Regions from separate parts of the Pseudoalteromonas sp. APC 3355 genome, predicted to be linked through region 3. Evidence: predicted binding sites of a transcription regulator. Region 3 holds the regulator's gene; each other region holds the start of a gene.
What was found. Region 3 encodes sigma-54, which starts transcription at its own class of promoters, with help from an activator protein. Its sites were predicted from a motif close to GTTGGCACGNNNNTNGNNT; they were not measured.
Positions count from the first base shown of each region.

Region 1: QMA08_RS19110 (EF-hand domain-containing protein) is a predicted target of sigma-54. The motif match lies at 3,056-3,074, and genes of this name have one in related genera.
Region 2: fliS (flagellar export chaperone FliS) is a predicted target of sigma-54. The motif match lies at 3,418-3,436, and genes of this name have one in related genera.
Region 4: flgJ (flagellar assembly peptidoglycan hydrolase FlgJ) is a predicted target of sigma-54. The motif match lies at 1,202-1,220, and genes of this name have one in related genera.

Region 1 covers NZ_JASDDB010000020.1:10,821-16,115, reverse strand. The annotation lists gene QMA08_RS19125 (YigZ family protein) at 1-436, shown strand, start outside; gene QMA08_RS19120 (TrkH family potassium uptake protein) at 533-1,984, shown strand; gene QMA08_RS19115 (flagellar brake protein) at 2,029-2,688, shown strand; gene QMA08_RS19110 (EF-hand domain-containing protein) at 3,155-3,367, shown strand; gene QMA08_RS19105 (calmodulin) at 3,508-3,720, shown strand; gene QMA08_RS19100 (EF-hand domain-containing protein) at 3,998-4,213, shown strand; gene trkA (Trk system potassium transporter TrkA) at 4,295-5,295, opposite strand, start outside.
Region 2 covers NZ_JASDDB010000002.1:408,459-413,753, forward strand. The annotation lists gene QMA08_RS05040 (flagellin) at 1-477, shown strand, start outside; gene QMA08_RS05045 (flagellar protein FlaG) at 623-1,048, shown strand; gene fliD (flagellar filament capping protein FliD) at 1,110-2,519, shown strand; gene QMA08_RS05055 (hypothetical protein) at 2,616-2,930, opposite strand; gene fliS (flagellar export chaperone FliS) at 2,939-3,340, opposite strand; gene QMA08_RS05065 (sigma-54-dependent Fis family transcriptional regulator) at 3,765-5,201, shown strand.
Region 3 covers NZ_JASDDB010000002.1:16,575-21,869, reverse strand. The annotation lists gene QMA08_RS03340 (KpsF/GutQ family sugar-phosphate isomerase) at 1-173, shown strand, start outside; gene kdsC (3-deoxy-manno-octulosonate-8-phosphatase KdsC) at 174-725, shown strand; gene lptC (LPS export ABC transporter periplasmic protein LptC) at 722-1,276, shown strand; gene lptA (lipopolysaccharide transport periplasmic protein LptA) at 1,266-1,811, shown strand; gene lptB (LPS export ABC transporter ATP-binding protein) at 1,808-2,533, shown strand; gene QMA08_RS03315 (RNA polymerase factor sigma-54) at 2,603-4,102, shown strand; gene hpf (ribosome hibernation promoting factor) at 4,129-4,416, shown strand; gene ptsN (PTS IIA-like nitrogen regulatory protein PtsN) at 4,421-4,873, shown strand; gene rapZ (RNase adapter RapZ) at 4,892-5,295, shown strand, end outside.
Region 4 covers NZ_JASDDB010000002.1:397,011-402,305, reverse strand. The annotation lists gene flgK (flagellar hook-associated protein FlgK) at 1-147, opposite strand, end outside; gene flgJ (flagellar assembly peptidoglycan hydrolase FlgJ) at 149-1,165, opposite strand; gene QMA08_RS05015 (flagellar basal body P-ring protein FlgI) at 1,338-2,432, opposite strand; gene flgH (flagellar basal body L-ring protein FlgH) at 2,444-3,127, opposite strand; gene flgG (flagellar basal-body rod protein FlgG) at 3,144-3,932, opposite strand; gene QMA08_RS05000 (flagellar basal body rod protein FlgF) at 3,954-4,697, opposite strand; gene flgE (flagellar hook protein FlgE) at 4,855-5,295, opposite strand, start outside.

The DNA.
Region 1 (5,295 bases), on a different contig from region 3:
CCCTGGTGGCAGCCATGTTTATGGTTTTTCGGATGATGGTGAACCTAATGGCACTGCGGGGAAACCTATGTTAAATGTGCTGGTGGGTTCAGGCCTTGGCGAAATCACTGCCGTGGTGACACGTTATTTTGGCGGCATAAAATTAGGCACCGGCGGGCTAGTACGTGCTTATGGTGGCTCATTAAATAATGCACTAGTAAAATTGCAAACGGTGCTTAAAGTTCCCAGTGTTGAAATTACAGGGAGTAGCGAGTACAGCATGCAAGGCGCGATTGAGCAGTTATTAAAAACAAAGTATCAAGTGCTTAATATTGATAAGCAATTTACTGCTAATATTGAGTGGGTGATTACAATCGATAGCCGTGAAGCTCAGCAAGCAATCAAAGATATTTTTGATTTAAGTCACGGCGCAGTTGAGTTAACTATTAAAGAGTAATAACCTACACAAATTGCATATAATGCATACTGACCCTATTTAATTTGGTTGATACTACTCAGCCTGAATTTACTAATAATAAAAGCGACAAGCTAAATGCAATTTCGTACCATCATAAAAATTCTTGGCCAACTTGTTGCGCTGTTTAGTATTACCATGGTGCCTCCGGCACTGGTGTCTTTAATATATAAAGACGGTGGTGGTGTTCCTTTTGTTTTAGCATTTATCTTTAGTGTTGTTATTGGCATGATGGCTTATTACCCAAACCGCCATGAAAACGGTGATTTAAAAGCACGTGAAGGCTTTTTAATTGTTGTTTTGTTTTGGCTGGTACTTGGGGCGTTTGCCTCCTTGCCGCTTATCTTTTTACAAGAACCTAACTTATCGCTCGCCGATGCGGTATTTGAAGCATTTTCTGGCTTAACAACCACCGGCGCTACAGTGCTTACCGGTATTGAGTATTTACCCAAGTCGGTATTGTTTTATCGCCAGCAACTCCAGTGGTTTGGCGGTATGGGTATAATCGTACTCGCTGTTGCTATACTCCCAATGCTAGGTGTTGGTGGTATGCAGTTGTACCGCGCTGAAATACCAGGGCCTGTAAAAGATTCTAAAATGACCCCGCGAATTGCCGATACTGCAAAGCACCTTTGGTATATTTATGTGTCGTTGACTATTACTTGTATGCTGGCTTATTGGGCTGCAGGAATGGAGTGGTTTGATGCTATATGTCATGCATTCTCAACGGTGGCGATAGGTGGTTTTTCTACTTACGACGCCTCCATGGGGCACTTCGACAGCCCTGTAATTAACTTTATTTGTGTGTTCTTTTTAATTATTGCCGCTGTTAACTTCTCCCTGCATTACGCCGCAGTGGCGAGCCGAAACATACAAGTTTATATTCGAGATCCTGAGTTTAAGGTGTTTTTGTGTATTCAATTAGCGCTGGTGGTTATTTGTTTTACTGTACTTTCCTCTAACGAAATATTTGCTAATGGCGATGAAACCCTCGATCAGGCGTTATTTCAAGCTGTTTCAATGAGTACAACAGCAGGCTTTGCTACTGATAACTTTTCAACATGGCCTTTGTTTTTACCTATTTTACTTATATTTTCGAGCTTTATTGGTGGCTGTGCAGGCTCTACTGGTGGTGGTATGAAAGTAGTGCGCGTATTTTTACTTTATTTGCAGGGCGTGCGTGAGCTTAATCGTTTGGTGCACCCACGGGCTATATATTCAATCAAGCTGGGTCGTAAGGCGTTGCCAGATAAAGTAGTAGAAGCTGTGTGGGGTTTTTTCTCTGCTTATGCGCTGGTATTTATTATTATCATGTTAGCGCTTATGGGCACGGGTATGGATAACATAACTGCGTTCTCAGCCACTGCTGCTTGTTTAAATAACTTAGGGCCTGGCTTAGGAGATGTAGCGTCGCATTATGGCGCCATAACCGATGGTGCTAAATGGTTGCTTACTATTGCAATGGTATTTGGTCGCCTAGAAATATTTACTTTATTAGTGTTATTTACGCCTACTTTTTGGCGTGGATAAACGAGCGGCTTAAGTTTTAAATTACGAACTATTGGGAAAGGGATATGCCAACAAATTTAGAAAAGCTAAAGCATATAAGTGTAGGCAGCTTAGTCGACCTAGAAATATTAACACCTACAAGCAGTAAGCGTGTTAAAACTGAATTAGTTGGTTTACTCGATAAGCAGTTTATTATTTTAAATTATCCCAATGCTAAGCGTTTACCTGCGGCGAGTGACTATTTACGTGATGGCGTAATGGTTGTTGTAAGAGCATTGATTGAAGGCAGTGGTGGGCAAGTTATTGCGTTTCGCCAGCAAATTATGTCAGTAGCCTCGCATCCTGCTAAACTCGTCTTTATTAATTTTCCTAAGCAAGTGCAGCTATTTGCGCTACGCTCGCAAACACGCATACCTACCTTATTACCTGCAAAGCTAAAACTAAGTGACGATAGAGTGCTTGAAGGCCTTATTAAGGACATTTCACTCACTGGTGTAATGTTTGATATTAGAGGCGATCAGCAAGCTGAAGGTATAAAAGATATGCAATGCACTGTCGTCCTCAATAGTAGTGATAAAGATTTTGAAGGTGAAATTTGCAGTGTTAAAGAGCATGCTGCAGGTGTGCACTGCGGAATTAAGCTACTAGCAAGCGAGGATGAAATGAAAACCTTTATGAAAGAGCATTTTATAGACCCATCTGCGCTTGAGCCCACCGTTGACTAAATCGTTTTTCGCTTATTTGCAACAAAATGGCGTTTTACGTGAGGTATTTATAAAGTATTTTTTTGTTTTTATATAATTAAAAATATTATTCAAATAAAACAATGCTTTACGTGTTTTTTGTTATGACTTGTTTTTTGTTGTTATAGCTACTTCGTTAAAATTAACCTTAATTATTTTTTAAAATCCCTCCTTTTATAGCTCTACATTTTAAAATGTATCTTTTTATATAAACATAACTATTTGTTTTTAATGACTTTAGTTTTTCACCTCTAAAGCATGTTGCGAAAAGGCAACAGTAATGACTCTGAAAACTCCTACTTATTGTATGTTTTATTTTTAACTTGTTGAAATTTAATGGCTTTTCAATGTTGGCATTTAAGTTGTAATAGTCAGGGTGTACTGAACGAAATCGTGATTCAAAGTGAAACACTTAATCGCACACACATAAATTTGAAGGATACATATTATGAAAAGCATTAATAAAACTTTAGCACTTATCGCTATTGCATCTTCTTCAGCCGCTTTTGCAGCAACAGATTTTGACACACTTGATGTAGACGGCAGTGGCACAATTAGCCAAGCAGAAGCATCAGTAGACGCAAAATTAATGAGCATGTTTTCTGAGCTTGATACTGACCAAAATGGTGAGTTATCAAAAGAAGAATTTTCAGAAGCTTAATTAAAAAGTATTTATCCTGAGTTGCCAAAGACAACCTAAGTAGGCAAGGGAGCTTACGAAAGAGGATAACAAGGAAGTTAAAAATTACGTTTTAAGTTAAACGAAGCAATTTTTTTGATAGAACATTGAAGGATTAAGTTATGAAACATTTAAATAAAGCATTAGCACTTATAGTACTAGCATCTTCTTCCGCTGCATTTGCAGCATCAGATTTTGACAGCCTTGATATCGATGGTAGCGGCACAATTAGCCCAAGCGAAGCGGCAGTCGATACAGATTTAATGGCTGAATTTATTGAGCTAGATACCGACGGTAGCGGCGAGCTTTCTAAAGAAGAATTCGCTAATTACTAACTAACCTGAACTCTGGATAATAAATCTATCTCTAGCAGCTATTTTCAGCGCTAACTGCGTTGAATTTACTTGCAATAGGCCAGCTATTGACGCGTAAATTCGCCTTGTTTTCACTGAAAATCTCTGGCTAGAGAAAATAAATTTAAATATCACCATGATTCAATACATTAGTAAATCTCTTAACCAGAGTACAGGTTAACTAACCTTTTTCAGATTAAACATTTTTCACAGTCAGGGATCTTTGAAAAGGACTTCCCATATTACTAGGAATATTATTATGAAAACATTCAATACAACACTTGCAGTTATCGTTTTAGCATCTTCATCAGCAGCATATGCCGCAGTAGATTTTGCCTCTTTTGATGCAGATGGCGACGGTGCGATTACAATGGAAGAAGCGAAGGTTAACCCTCAACTTGTAAAGATTTTTGATGATTTAGATACTGATGGAAATGGTGAAATCTCTAAAGAAGAGTTTTCAAAAGTACAGTAATCAATATTCGAAGATACTTCACTTAAGCCGCCTTAGTCAGCGGCTTTTTTGTATTTTAAATTAACTAATTAGCGTAACTAGTTAAAGGAATATAGCACTTACTTGGAATAGTTTTTCTACAACGGTAATATGTTTTTTGTCGATTAAAAACATAATGACATGATCGCCCGACATAATAATTGTATCGTCGTGGGCTATCAGTACATCGTCATTACGTACTATTGCGCCAATAGTTGTACCTGCAGGTAGTTTTATGTCGGCAATCGCACGACCAACCACTTTAGATGTGTTTTCATCACCATGAGCTACCGCTTCTATGGCTTCTGCCGCACCTTTACGCAGTGAGTACACATTAACAATATCACCACGGCGTACGTGCGTTAATAACGCTGATATAGTTGCTTGTTGTGGCGATATGGCAATATCTATTTCGCCGCCTTGTACCAAATCAACGTAAGCACCACGCTGGATAAGCACCATGGTTTTTTGTGCGCCCATACGTTTTGCAAGCATGGCTGACATAATGTTTGCTTCATCGTCATTGGTTACGGCAATAAATACATCTACTTGTTCAATATGCTCTTCTGAGAGCAGTTCTTGATCAGATGCGTCACCACAAAAAACGACCGTATTATCGAGCATTTCTGAGAGTTGCTCGGCACGTTCTTTACTGCGTTCAATTAGTTTAACGGTGTGGTTTTTTTCAAGTGAGCGGGCAAGGCCTGCCCCAATGTTACCGCCACCAGCTATCATAATTTTTTTGTACGAACGCTCAAGTTTTTGTAGCTCGTTCATTACTGCGCGTATATGTTTTGTAGCGGCAATAAAGAATACTTCGTCATCGGCTTCAATAACGGTGGTACCCAATGGTTTTATTGCTTTACCTTGACGATAAATAGCGGCAACACGAGTCTCTACATTAGGAATATGTTCTTTAAGTGCAGATAACGCATAACCTACAAGTAAACCGCCATAGTAAGCTTTTACGGCTACTAAGGAGAGCATGCCATCAGCAAACTGCAATACTTGCAGAGCACCAGGGTAGTCAATTAAACGGCGAATATACTTAGTGACCAGTGCTT
Region 2 (5,295 bases), 390 kb from region 3:
CAAGACGGAACGACGCAGGGTACTCCAATTTCACTTGATGGTCAGTTAGCTGCTGCGGATAGCACAACTGTTGCGGGAAGCATTAAACTTTCATCTGATAGTAACTTTAATGTTGTTGCGGCTACGCCTGCTGATGCTGGTGCTGGTGGTGTAGCAGCACTATCTAAAGTTTCAGATGTAGATATTAAAACTCAAGATGGTTCGCAAAATGCTTTAGCTGTAATTGATGGTGCACTATCGCAAATAGATTCACAACGAGCTAACTTAGGTGCGGTACAAAACCGCTTTAGCCAAACAATTAGTAATTTAGCAAATGTTCAAGAAAATGTATCTGCATCACGTGGTCGCATTCAAGATACTGATTTTGCGGCAGAAACAGCGCAAATGACGAAAAATCAAATATTGCAACAGGCTGGAACATCAATCCTGGCGCAAGCAAACCAGTTACCACAAGCAGCACTTAGCTTAATAGGTTAAAGGCAATAGCTTAATGGTTAGCTAACTAATGCATAAAGTCAGTATTAGTATTAAAAAAGGAGGTGGCTTTAGCTACCTCCTTTTGTGGTTTAAGAATATAAACTAAGCTATTGTTGGTTTAATTAAGTACAAATAGGAATCTGTTATGAATACAATTACTTCAAACGCAGAAATTACAACATTACCGACTCCCATTGCTGGTGATGATAAGCAAACAGGACAAGCTGCTCGTTCTTTAACTGAGCGAGCAGTTGATGATGTAAAGCAAACGGAAGTGCTCAATCAACAAAAGCTACAGCAAAACCAATACAAAAATAACAATCAAGATGAAAAAGATCAGCCCTTAGAGCGCGAACAGCTAGAACAAATGGCGCAACAATTGCAGGACTTTATGGGTGAAATGAATCGCAGCTTACAATTTAAAGTTGATGAAGATTCAGGCCGCGATGTCATTAAAGTGCTCGATAAAAACAGTGGTGAAGTAATTAAGCAATATCCTTCTGAGGAAGTATTAAGTTTGGTGTCTAAATTGTCTGAATCTGCTGGTATTTTAATCGACCAAACAGTTTAGTCGGTAGTTTGCATTACCAATATCAAGTTAGTGTATTTTTAAGTATTTAAAGAGGTGAAGTATGTCTATATCGTTCAATGGCTTAGGCTCTGGTTTAGCTGTGTCAGATATTGTTGATGCACTCGTTAATGCTGAAAAAGCTCCTGCGGAATCTCGTTTAAATACTCGAGAAGGTAATTTAACTACAGATATTTCAGCTGTTGGTGCACTCAAGTCAGCGCTTGAAAAAGTACAAACTTCAATGCAAATATTAGGTGATAGCGATAAGTTCCAACAGCGGAGCACATCAGGCAGCGATGATTTTATATCGATAAGTGCTGATGGAGAAGCCCAACCTGGAGGATACTCAGTAAAGGTAAATAACTTAGCTTCGGAACATAAAATTTTATCAAAAGCTTTTGATTCTGAAGCTGCTGTAGGTGAGGGAACTATTACCTTGGCCTCTGGCGATAACAGCTTTGAGATACTTGTGTCTGACACAGCAACTCTTAGCGAAATTCGTGATGCGATAAATGATAGCAACGATAACGACAGTATTAACGCAACTATTATTACTGACGATGATGGACAGCATTTGGTTTTTTCAGCTAAAAATAGTGGTGTTGATAACATCATTAATATTGAAGTTGCTGATATTGACGGAGACAACACCGATTTAAATGGACTTTCGCGATTAGCTTTTGATTTAAATGGTGTTAAGAATATTGATGAAATAATAGAGGCAACAGATGCATCTATTACCATTGATGGTTCACTTACAGTGAGTAGCTCATCTAATGAATTTGCCGGAGTAATTGACGGTATTACAATAACAGCTAAAAAGTCACACGACACAGATGACGATTTGAGTGATATATCGGTTAAAGAGAATAATAATAATATCAAAGCTGGTTTAAATAGCTTTATCGAAAGTTATAATGAGCTATTAGAACTAAGCAAGAACCTAGGTGCATCAAGCGAAGATGGCGTTGGGGTTATGGCTGGGGATTCATTACTTCGAGGCGTTATGTCAAAGCTTCGTAGCGAAATAACAAATCCTATTGATTTAGGTGACGGGAACTCGTTATCACTTTCGCAGTTAGGTGTTGAAACAGACCGCTACGGTGTTTTAACACTAAATAGTGAAACATTGGATGACAAAATAGATGCAGATGTTGATTTAGTACAGCAGTTTTTCGTGGGTAATGAAGGCGATGATAATGGTGGGTTTGCAAAGTCCTTTGATGAAAAGTTGAGCTTTTATACGGATTCCGATGGTATTATCCAAAACCGAATAGACAGTAAAACGAACCAACTTGATGATTTAGATGATCAGCGCGTGAGCCTTGCTAGTAAAATGGAGTCGTTATCTTCTCGGTTATACGCTCAATATAATGCGATGGATTTATTAGTAGCGAGCCTTAATAACACCAGCAGTTATGTTCAAGCTCAATTAGAGAATATGCCAGGCGTAGTACGAGATAACTCTTAGTAGATAAATATAATATTAAATTAATAACTAAATTAAGAAAGCACAAAAAAACCGTTATTTAAAACGGTTTTTTTGTGCTTTCTATTTAAGTAGATTTTAGCGACTTGCTTTATAAGCTTTAATCGCCTTACCTGATTTTTTATGTTTAATAATAGCTTTTGATGATTCGTTTTTTGCACTATTCGCTTTTACTAAAATAGTATTTATACGAAGCTGAATTAATTCTAATTGTTTTGCGCTTGGGCCGTCGCTGCTTTCGCACCATTGCTTTAGTTTAACATTTAAAGTGTCTAAAAGAGGCCGAGCTTCGTCTGCGTTATCATCATTTACTAACACTTCAATATTACTAAGCAACGTTTGTATGAGCTCAGAGTAGTTAGTTAATGGCTCTGAAAATGTTGGCGAGTCCATAATTGAAATTAAACCGCAGGGCTTCGTTGATCTAGCGGAATATTATCCCAGCCTTCTTTAATTTCTTTAACAATACTTGATACTTCCACAATTGCTTCAATATCGTTGTTTATGTTCGCTTGCGTTAAACGGCGCTGGCAGTAATCGTAAAGCGCCAATAAATTATTAGAAATACTAGGGTCTTGTTCTACTTCTAAATTAAGTGCATCTTGCAGTGCACCAAATAGCAAAATACATGCTGAAATGTTTTCCCCTTTTTTTGCTATTTCTTTGCGCTCAATAAACCCTTTTGTTGCTGCTAAGCGACCGATGATATTACTGAATATAAGGTTTATTTGTTCGTAAGGGGCCATTTCGGCAATACTACTGGCACGAACTTGACTGTATTTTTTTACTGAGACATGAGCCATGGGAAAATCCTAAAATTTAAAACGATAAAATTATGTGAAAGCTAATACAAAAAATTAATTAAGCTTTTATAAGAACAAAGCAATATTAATGCCAAGCATTTTCACTTATTTATGTATCGGCATTTGTAACTTCAACTTAAATTTATAATTGAGTTTATTTACTAACAATAGCATTTTTATTGCAGAGTAAATTAATTTTTAGGGCTAAGTTATAGTTAGGTAATAGTTAGGTAATAGTTAAGTAATGGCTAAGTTAAAACTATAACCCATACTTAATGATTAACTATTAAGTATGATTGACTTAACTAGCCCGCCTGTTTTTTGGCGTTTATGTCAAAAAACTGCCGCTATCACTTGCATCCATGCTGAACTGGCTTACAATTTAACTAATTATACAAATTAGTGAAAGTACGGCTCGCTAAATATGATCTTGATTTTAGATAATAATAACAACCGCGCAATAGGATTAAATGCTTCACTTGGCTTTATTGGTGAAGCTGTTCAACTATTAAGCGAAGACTGCTTTGAACAAGAATGCAAAAAATATCAGCAGCAAGAATGCATGATCATTTTAGGAGCGTTGCAATCACTTGACCACGAAAGCTTAATTAAACGCTATCCAACATTACCCTTTTTGTTAATTGGCGAAACGCTAAAACCACTATTAAGTATAGCTAATGTAGTGGGGCTTATTTGCGAGCCGTTTAATCACGAAGTAACAACTCAGTTACTTCACGACTGCCAGCAGTATCAGCGTATGCTGCCTAATGAGCATAAGCATTCTAAACCACATAAAACTTTTGATGGGTTAGTTGGTGAAACAGAGGCCGTAAAAGATGTTCGCTTTTTAATTGAACAAGTGGCAAAAACTGATGCTAATGTTTTAATTTTAGGCGAATCAGGCACAGGTAAAGAAGTGGTTGCCCGTAATGTACACTTGCTTTCAAAGCGTATTAATGGACCATTTGTACCAGTTAACTGTGGTGCTATACCGGCTGAGCTGCTCGAAAGTGAACTATTTGGCCACGAAAAAGGCGCGTTCACTGGTGCTATATCGGCTCGTAAAGGGCGCTTTGAACTAGCTCAAGGTGGAACGCTATTTTTAGATGAAATAGGCGATATGCCACTGCAAATGCAAGTTAAGTTGCTGCGAGTATTGCAAGAGCGAAGTTACGAACGTGTTGGTGGTACAAAGGCTATCCAAGCTGATGTACGCGTTATTGCGGCCACGCATCGTAATCTTGAAACAATGATTGAAGAGGGAAGTTTTAGGGAGGATTTATATTACCGATTAAATGTATTCCCTATCGAAAACCCATCGCTGAGTGAGCGAGCTGATGATATTCCGCTGCTTTTAAAAGAGTTAATGCGCCGAGTTAACGACCAGACTGGTTCTACCGCTAAGTTTACAGAGCGCGCAGTTGAGAGCTTAAAAGAACATGCTTGGCCTGGTAATATTCGTGAGCTTGCTAATTTGGTGGAGCGTATGGTTATTATGTTCCCTGACAAAGTGGTTGATATTCCTGATTTACCTAACAAATATCGTTACATTGAAGTTGAAGCCTACGAGCCAGAATACCCTGAAGAGTTAATGGAAAAAGACGCCTTTAACGACATATTTAGCACAGGCTTTAGTGATTACGAAAGTGAGCCAGACGCTGAGTTTAGCCAAACGGGTAGTGGGCTATTACCTGATGATGGTATTGAACTTAAAGATTATTTAGCCGAACTTGAAATAAGCTTAATTACCCAAGCGTTAGAGCGCTATGATTACGTTGTAGCTCGCGCTGCAGAGATATTAGGGGTTCGCAGAACAACACTCGTTGAGAAAATGAAAAAGTATAATCTTTCACGAGATTAGAAGTACGAAAATGGTGAAATACTTTTCGTTATTTATTATTCATTTGTGATCAATCACTTTACGGGCTTTGCCCGTCACGCAAGCAAGCTTGGCG
Region 3 (5,295 bases):
TAGATGTTGTTATGACTAAGTCATGCACTACAGCTACACAAGATATTTTAGCCGCTGAAGCGCTCAATATTATGGAACGTAAACGTATAAATGGCCTAATCGTCGTCAATGAGAAAAACCAACCTATTGGCGCATTAAATATGCAAGACCTATTAAAAGCAGGAGTGTTATAAATGCAATTTGAAGAACTCTATCAACCGCTGAGCGATGATGCAAAAGCACGCGCTAAAAAAGTAAAACTACTTATATGCGATATTGATGGTGTATTTTCTGATGGCCGTATTTACCTTGGCAATCAAGGTGAAGAGCTAAAAGCATTTAATACAAAAGATGGTTTTGGCATTAAAGCACTTATAAACAGTGGCTTTGAAGTAGCTGTTATTACTGGTCGTCATTCACAGATAGTACAACAACGTATGAGCAGCTTAACCGTACAGCATATTTATCAAGGCCAAGAAAATAAGCTCATTGCCTATCAAGAATTAAAAGATAAACTCAACCTTAGCGATGAACAAATTGCTTATATTGGTGATGACGGTCCTGACATGCCTGTTATGGAGTTAGTAGGCTTTGCCGTTGCAGTAAATGATGCCCACCCACTTATTAAGCGTTTGTCACACTATGTAACGCAAATGCCTGGTGGTTTTGGTGCTGTGAGAGAGCTCACCGATTTGCTCATGCTTGAAAATGGTAAAGCATTGACTACACAAGGCACTAGTTCATGAATGCAGCGCGCATAATATTAAGCGTTTTATTCATTAGCTGTATGGTTTGGCTTTGGTACCCTTATTTTACACAAACAAATATTGTGCCTCAGGCTGAGCCAGAAGTTATTGCTAAGCCTGATTACATAGCTATTGAGCTCAAACAGACAGCATATGATGAGCAAGGTAAAATTAGCCACAAAGTCACTGCGGCTAAAATGGAGCTATACCAGCAATTAGGTTTCACGTTTTTCGAAAAACCCATTTTTACTTTATATAACGAACAACAAACGTGGCAAATAAATGCAGACGAAGCAACATTATACGAAGATAAACAATTAATTTTAGAAGGTAATGTGGTTGCCAAAAATTTAACCGATAACGCCATGATAGACAAAATCAATGCTGATAATATTCAGGTAGATATAAAGCTATTAACAATGCGTTCGGAGCAACCCGTCATTATCACTGGACCCAATTTAAAAATCACTGGTAAAGGCCTAGAGGCCGACTTAAAAACCGAAGTGATAAAACTAATTAACCATACGCGAACCATATATTATGACCAATAAAATATTAAAATCACTGATAATTCCTACACTTATACTAGCGTTTAATAGTAGTGCTGCAGAGCAAAACACGCAACCTGCTGCCAATCAAATTTCAATAAGTGCCGACAAGCAAGAAGGTCAATTGAAAGCTAATGTGGGTATTTTTGAGAAAAACGTTGAGATAATTCACGGTGATCGCCGCATTACAGCCGATCGCCTAGAAGTACACAAACGTGATGAACTTGGTGATAATAAACAATTATTAATTGCCACAGGTAGCCCTGCGCACTTTGAAGAAAAGCAATCAGACGGCACGACTATGAGCGCCAGTGCTGACGAAGTACGTTATGATGTATCTAAGCGTTTTTTAACGCTTGTTGGTAATGCACAAGTATCGCAAGCCGGACAAAAAATAAATGCTAAAAGCATTACCTACGACATAGAGCAGCAGCTCATCAGTGCCGAAAAAGATGAAAACTCAACTGACCGCGTTCACACAATTTTAGTACCGATCGAAACTAAAAAAAGTAAAAAAGGCGATAAAGGTCAACCATGAGCACATTAAAAGCAGAACTATTGGCAAAAAGCTATAAAGGTCGTGAAGTTGTAAAAAACGTCGGCCTTGAAGTACAAGCTGGCAGTATAGTTGGCTTACTTGGCCCTAACGGTGCTGGTAAAACAACGACTTTTTATATGATTGTAGGGCTTGTTCCTAGCGACAAAGGTAAAATATCTATTGATGATAACGATATTACTCTTTTACCTATGCATAGTCGTGCTAGATTAGGCATAGGCTACTTACCGCAAGAGTCATCAATTTTTAGAAAGCTGACTGTTTATCAAAACTTAATGGCCATTTTAGAAACGCGCAAAGAACTAAATAAACAAGCCAGAGAAGACACGCTCAATAACTTATTAGATGAATTTAGCATACAACACATTCGTGATAGCCAAGGTATGGCATTGTCGGGTGGAGAACGTCGTCGTGTAGAAATAGCACGAGCGCTGGCAGCAGATCCTAAATTTATACTACTGGATGAACCGTTTGCCGGTGTTGACCCTATTTCGGTATTAGATATAAAGAAAATAATAGAACATCTTAAAAATCGTGGGATTGGTGTATTAATTACCGACCATAACGTAAGAGAGACCCTTGATGTTTGTGAAAAAGCCTACATTGTTTCTCATGGGGAGCTGATTGCATCAGGTACTCCAGAACACGTATTAAATGATAAAACAGTACGCGATGTTTACTTAGGCGAGCAATTTAGGCTGTAACATTTACGCCATGTCTTTAAGCATCTGCTAGTATTAATTATAACAACATAAAAGGATTGTTAGAGATACATGAGGCAATCACTACAGCTGCGCATGGGCCAGCAACTTACAATGACTCCACAGTTGCAACAAGCTATTCGTTTGTTGCAACTCAGTACATTGGATCTCCAGCAAGAAATACAAGAAGCTCTCGACAGTAATCCACTATTAGAGGTTGAAGAGGCAGACTATTCTGAAGACGCTGCTGGTAAAAACGAGCAAAAAGCTGATACCGATGACATAACTGTTAGCGCATCTGCTGATGATGCTCCGAGCGAATACGAACAAGATACTGGTGAAGCACTTGCAAAAGACACGCTAAGTGACGACATGGCTATGGATGTTAGTTGGGATGAGTACATGAGTGCCGCTCCTGCAGCCTCATCAGGTCCAATGCCTGAAGACGAATCAATATACCAAGGCGCCTCTACTGAAACGCTCCATGAGTATTTAATGTGGCAATTACAACTAACACCATTTAGCCCTACCGATGAAGCCATCGCTATTGCGATTGTAGAAGCCGTCGATGATTCAGGTATTTTAACTCTCAGTTGCGAAGAAATTTTAGAAAGCTTTAATCAAGAAAACGAAGATGATAACGAAGTTGAACTTGATGAAATTGAAGCGGTATTAAAACGCATCCAACTGTTTGATCCTGTTGGTATTGCTGCACGTAGTTTACAAGAGTGTTTGTGTATTCAGCTTAATCAATTTGATAAAGAAACACCTTACATTAATGAAACGAAAATGATTTTAACCGAGCATATTGATCTATTAGCAGCTCGCGACTATCGTACATTAATGAAAAAAACTAAGCTCAAAGAAGAAGAGCTTAAAGAAGTAATGACACTAATACATACTCTCAACCCAAAACCTGCAGATACTATTGTAAGGGAAGAATCTGAGTATGTTATTCCTGATGTGTCAGTTAAAAAAATTAAAGGCCGCTGGGTTGTTGAATTAAACCCAGATAGCATGCCTAAAATTCGTGTTAATAGCCAATACGCGGCAATGTCTCGCACTGTAAAATCAAGTGGCGACAGCCAGTTTATTCGCTCACATTTACAAGAAGCTAAATGGTTTATTAAAAGCTTAGAAAGTAGAAACGACACGCTATTAAAAGTTACTAATTGTATTGTTAAGCAACAACAAGGCTTTTTTGAACATGGCCCTGAAGCCATGAAACCAATGGTTTTAAATGATGTCGCTGAAATGGTAGAAATGCACGAATCGACAATTTCACGCGTAACTACTCAAAAGTACATGCATACACCCCGTGGTATATTTGAGCTTAAATACTTTTTCTCAAGCCATGTAAGTACTGAAAACGGTGGTGAATGTTCATCTACAGCAATACGTGCGCTTATCCGAAAATTAATCGCAGCAGAAAACTCAGCAAAACCATTGAGTGATAGCAAAATAGCGGATATATTGGCTGAGCAAGGAATTAAAGTAGCAAGACGTACAATCGCAAAATACCGCGAATCTCTTGCTATTCCACCGTCAAATCAGCGTAAAAGTCTGATTTAAGACGCTAAACTAAGAGGGTAATGCTTATGCAACTAAACTTAACTGGTCGTCACGTAGAATTAACCGATTCACTAAGAGACTATATTAATACTAAATTTGCGAAGCTTGAAAGACACTCTGATCATATAAATAATGTTCATGTCATTCTCGATGTAGAAAAATTAAATCAAAAAGCAGAAGCCACAATACACGTAAGCGGTGCTGAGCTATTTGCCTCTACAGAACATCAAGATATGTATGCCGCTATTGACTCGTTGATCGACAAGCTCGATCGCCAAGTAATCAAACACAAAGAGAAGCTTGCTCGACACTAATATGATGAAATTAAGTTCACTTATATGCCAGGACTGCAGCAAAGCTGCGGTCCTTTTTAATAGCAAAAAAAGAATTTTAGAGTTCATTAGCGAACTTGCTCACGACAAACTTCCGTATTTACCGCAACAAGATATTCTTAATGCTTTAATGAGCAGAGAGAAATTAGGTAGTACAGGTATAGGACGTGGCATTGCTATTCCTCATGGAAGAATGAGCGGTGCAGAAGAGCCTTTGGCTTTAGTGCTCGTTAGCGAAACTCCAATAAACTTTGATGCAATCGATAATCGCCCTGTTGATATTTTTGTCGCACTCATCGTACCAGATGGCGATAACCAGCAGCACTTAAAGACTCTAGCAACCATTGCTGATAAACTAAACAACAAAGATTTTTGTAAACAGTTACGCAGTGCAAAATCTGATACTGAGCTTTACCAAGTTATTGTCGATCAATCATAGTTTTATAAAGGGTGTTAAATGGAGTTAATTATCATAAGCGGCCGTTCTGGTTCTGGCAAGTCGGTTGCTTTGCGCGTTGTAGAAGATTTAGGTTATTATTGCGTTGATAATATTCCAGTAAACCTACTACCTTCATTAGTTCGCAGTGTGTCTGATAGCTACGATAAAATTGCTGTTAGCATTGATGTGCGCAACATCCCTAAAGAACAAGATGAATTTAACGATATTCTTGAATACTTGCCTGGCTTTGCAAACCCTACGTTGTTTTATTTAGATAGCGACGATCAGACATTGATCAAACGCTTTTCAGAAACACGCAGATTACACCCACTATCAATAGACTCGTTGCCGCTTGATTTAGCCATCAAAAAAGAAAAAGAATTACTTGATGTATTAACCACTCGCGCCGACTTTATGATAGA
Region 4 (5,295 bases), 380 kb from region 3:
TTGGTTGTCAACCATAGTAGTAAACTCTGTACGCTCACGCACATAGCCTTCGGTATTTACATTGGCGATATTTTTACTTGTCGTTTGCAGTAGCTCCGAGCTTGCTCTAACCCCAGAACTGGCAATGTTCAATAAATTAAACGACATGTTACTCTACTCCTTGGCGGATCACGTTTGCCGCAATGTCTTTTAGCTGACTGCTATTGAGCACTTTTTTTATTTTGCTGGCATAATTTGGATCGGTTGCATAACCTGCTTTTTGTAATGAATCTAAAAAGTCGTTTGGTTTAGCTGTATTTTGTAATGCTTCTTTGTAGCGTGGGTTTTGCGTTAAAAAATCAACGAAGTCGTTCACGCTGTCTTTAATTGAATCGTAGGCTCTAAAGCTGGCTTGTTTTTTAACGGGTGTACCTTGCTCAAACTCAAGCGTTATTTTGCTTGCTTTATCACCTTCCCAGCTTTTATCTGACTTAATATTAAACAAGTTATTTGAGCTGCCACCGTCACTTTTATTAATAATGTGTTTACCCCAACCGGTTTCAAGTGCCGCTTGTGCAACCATTACCGCAGGATTTAAACCAATTTTTTGCGCTGCCGTTTTAGCGTGTTCCCACACTGAACTTACAAACTCTTCTGCATTTTTAAATGTTGGGCTATCGGTTTTAGACTCTGCAGTATCGACTTTAGGCTCAGCAATATCGGCTTTAGTACTCTTAACGATAAGATCGGGTTGCTTATTTTTTTGCTCATGAGGAAGAGCGGAACCGACTTGCGTATCGCTAAAAATATCGTTGGTTGTTCTAAGCACCGAGCCTGGCATAAAGTTTTTAGACTCAGGCGATAACTGCTGAACTATTAGATCGGCAAGGCCTAACGAGCCATTTGATGAAAGCTCTGTTGAAAGTTGCTGATCGTGCATTTCTTCAAAAAACTTTACGCCACTTGAATTAAATGGGCTGTCTTTGTCTTCAAATGCTTCGTTAGCTTTGCGCATTCCTTTGAGCAACATTTGCGTAAAAATAGCTTCAAATTGTGCGGCCGCTTTTTTGAGCGCAGCTTTAGAGGCATCAGTTGATGCATCGCCACTGGTTAAGGCTTCTTTACGAAGTGAATCTAAGTTGCCTAAATCAAAAAAGTTTTGTTTATCGAGGTGATTAGTTTCCATCGGCTTTTTGACACAAAATGAATAATGCAGTTAAAAATGCAAAAATTGAGCCACTACAGATAAAACAAGGAAGATAAAAATAATAAACTTAAGTTGCTGTAAATAAAAAGCCCTATATCTTGTTTCAAAACTATAGGGCTTAAGTAATACGTTATTTATTGGCTTGAGTTATTTATATAACAACTAACTGTCCGTTAATTGCGCCGGCTTCTTTTAGTGCTTCTAAAATAGCCATTAGATCACCAGGCGCTGCGCCTACTTCGTTAATTGCGCGAACTAAATCGTCAAGGCTTACACCTGGATTAAATACAAAGGCGCGCGAGTCGTCTTGGTTTACATCAATAATGCTCTGCTGCGTGACAACTGTATCACCGTTTGCTAGCGGATTTGGTTGTGACACGTTTTGTTGTTCTGCAATTGTTACTGTTAAGCCACCATGAGTTATAGCCGCAGGCTGAAGCTTAACGTTTTTGCCAATGACAATTGTACCGGTGCGCGAGTTAACTATAATTTTAGCGGCCATGTCAGCTGGTTTAAATTCTAAGTTTTCGAGTGTTGATAAGTACGATACACGCTGGGATGCATCGCGTGGTGCTATAACACGAATAGAAACAGAATCTATTGCTTGTGCGCTATTTGGGCCAACTAAGTCATTAATTGTTTTTTCTAGGCGTTTTGCCGTCGTAAAGTCTGGGCGGTTTAGGTTGAAGGTAATGTAATCGCCTTGCATAAATGGGCTTTCTACGGTGCGTTCAACTGTTGCGCCATTTGGTATACGACCAACTGTAGGCGTGTTAATTACAACCTTACTGCCATCAAGACCTTGTGCACCTAAGCCACCGACAATTAAACTACCTTGTGCAATTGCGTACACGTTACCGTCTACACCTTTTAAAAAAGTTTGTAGTAAAGTACCACCACGCAAGCTGCCTGCACTACCAATAGAAGAAACCGTAATATCTATTGTTTGTCCGGGTTTTCTAAATGCGGGTAATTCTGCATGCACCGCCACAGCGGCAACATTTTTAATTTTAGGACTTTGAGTTGAAGGTAGCGTAATACCAAAGCTGTTCAACATGCCTCTAAAACTTTGTTGTGTATATGAGTTTTGCTCGCCAGTGCCTGGCAAACCAACTACTAAGCCATAACCGACTAATTGGTTAGAGCGTACGCCTTCAACCATAGACACATCTTTTATGCGCTCAGCACTGGCAGTAAACTGCCAACCTAATAACACAACTAAACATAAAGCTTTAAGGCTATTCATGTTGTTACCCTCTAAAATGGAAACAGCGAACTGCTAAAGAAACGTGTAAGCCAACCAGGACTTTGCGCCTCTTGCGTTTGCCCTTTACCTGAGTATTGAATACGTGCATTAGCAATACGATTTGATTCAACCGTATTATCGGCGCTTACGTCTTGAGGGCGTACTAGCCCTTCTAAACGAATAAACTCTTCGCCGGTATTAAGCGTTAGCCATTTTTCGCCGCGTATAACTAAATTACCGTTAGGTAAAACGCGCATTACATTAACCGAAATATCGCCCACTAAGCTGTTTGACTGGTTTGATTTTGAATCACCCGTAAACGACGAATCACTACCAATACCAAACTGGATACTATCGCCACCTATATTTACAGGTAGACCACCTAAGCCAATCACTGGGTCTAAGCTTGCGTCAGTTTCTTTGTCTGTTTCTGTTTTAGCGGCCTTTGTTGCTTGAGTAGACTCTTGCAATTTAACCGTAATTATATCGCCAGTACGTAGCGCTTTTTTATCGGAATATAAGTCGTTTGATGTATGAGTATTAAACAATGAACCTGTGGCTACCAGCGGCTCTAAAATGGGCTCGGGGTACATAGGTGCGTAGTAAGGGTCGTCCTGCACTACCTCACTATTTTGCGTAGACATACAGCCACTTAAAAATAATGTGCCCGCTGCAAATAAAATAATATTACGCATAATTCCCCCTATTCTATTAAAGCTGTTGATTGATATAACTCATCATTTCGTCAACGGCCGAAATTACTTTTGAGTTCATTTCGTAAATACGCTGAGTTTCGATTAGGTTTACCAGCTCTTCAGTCACATTTACGTTTGAAGTTTCGAGTGAGCCTTGAATAATACTACCTAACCCTTCAACACCAGGATTACCTTGTACAGGCGCACCACTTACAGCCGTTTCGGTATAAAGGTTTTGACCAATTGGCTCAAGACCCGATGGATTAATAAAGTCACTAATAGTCAGCTGACCAATTACAACGTTATCTGCTTGGCCTGCAACACGTACAGATACTTCGCCGTCTTGGGAAACCGTAATTGATTGCGCGTCATCTGGTACATTCATTTCTGGCTGAATAACGTAACCTGCGCCCGATGTTACAATTCGTCCATCGCCATCAGTAGTAAACTGACCATTGCGCGAGTAAGCAATATTGCCATCTGGTTGCAGTACTTCAAAAAAACCTTCGCCAGAAATCATCCAATCTAGTGAGTTTTCGGTGGTCAACATGTTGCCTTGCGTAAACTCTTTTTGGTTAGCTACAACTTTAGCACCCGCACCTAACATTAAGCCCGACGGCATTTCGGTATCTTGCGATGAACGACCACCCGGTTGATTAATATTTTGATAAAGTAAATCTTCAAATATAGCGCGGCTTTTTTTGTAACCTACGGTACTGGCATTCGCTAAATTATTTGAGATAACCGATATATCGGTTTGTTGAGCGTCTAGCCCCGTTTTACTGATCCACAATGCTGGATTCATAATCGTGTCCTCACTTTAAAGTTAAACTATGCGTAATAACTGATCTTGACGCTCGTCAATTTCTTCAGCTGTTTTCATTAATTTCACTTGTAATTCAAATTGGCGCTGGTGGCTTATCATGTCGACCATTTCGTGAACCGGATTCACATTCGACATTTCAAGCGAACCACTTAAAACTTTTACATTGGCAGAGGTATCTACTGTTACATTTGCTTTTGGTCTAAATAAACCGTCGTTACCTTTTTCGAGCTGTGAGCTATTTGCTTCAACAACTCTAAGCGTGTCGATTTCTTCTAAAAAGTTAGCAGGAGCGCCTTGTGGTCGAACTTGAATAGCGCCATCTTGGCTAAACCCTATTTTTTCGACTGGGACGGGTAAAATAACAGGTCCCCCTTCGCCAATAACTTGACGACCATGGCTGGTTACGAGCATACCTTGAGCTGTAATGTTTAACGTACCCACTTTTGTGTAAGCTTCATTACCGGAGGCATCTTGCACAGCAAGCCATGCGTTATCGCTCATTGCGATATCTAAGTCTCGCCCGGTTTGAACAATGCCACCCGATACCATGTTTGAACCCGGACGCTCTTGCATTGAAAATACACGTGTAGGCAAACCTTCGCCAAACGCTTGCATAGAACGCGCCTGGGCAAAGTCAGCTTTAAATCCTGTTGTATTTGCATTCGCCAAATTATTGGCTTTAAGCGCAAGCCCTTGTAGGCTTTGCTTAGCGCCAGAGGCCGCAATGTAGACCATTTTGTCCATAGTATCGACTCACATAAAAAATCTCTGAACTTATAAATGCAAAATAGGTGCCAGATTAAATTTGACGCAACATTGAGAGGTATTTAGAAGGGCTTACAAAGAGGACTTATAAAAAAGGCTGCAAAAATGCAGCCTAATATATTTAATGGGGTTTAGCTTATCGAATCTGCAAAATACTTTGCTGAATAGTTGAGTTAACTTCAAGCGCACGTGAGTTTGCTTGGTAATTACGCTGTGCAGTAATTAAGTCTACAAGCTCGTTTGTAAGATTAGTATTTGATTGCTCAAGCGCTGATGAGTTAATTCCACCAAACGTACCCGAACCGGCTTCACCCGCTACAGGTTCACCTGAATCAATACTTTGCTTCCAGCTTGTATCACCCACTTGTGATAACCCTTGTGAATTTGGAAAACGTACCATAGCCACTTGGCCTAGGAATGTTGAGTCACCATTACTGTAAGAAGCGACAATTTTACCGTCTGTTCCTATATCAATTCCGGCTAAACGACCTACTGTTGAGCCATCTTGATCGAGTGCTTTTACTTCAAAACCACTTGAATACTGAGTTGGGATACGTCCAGCTGTGTTGTTTTCATC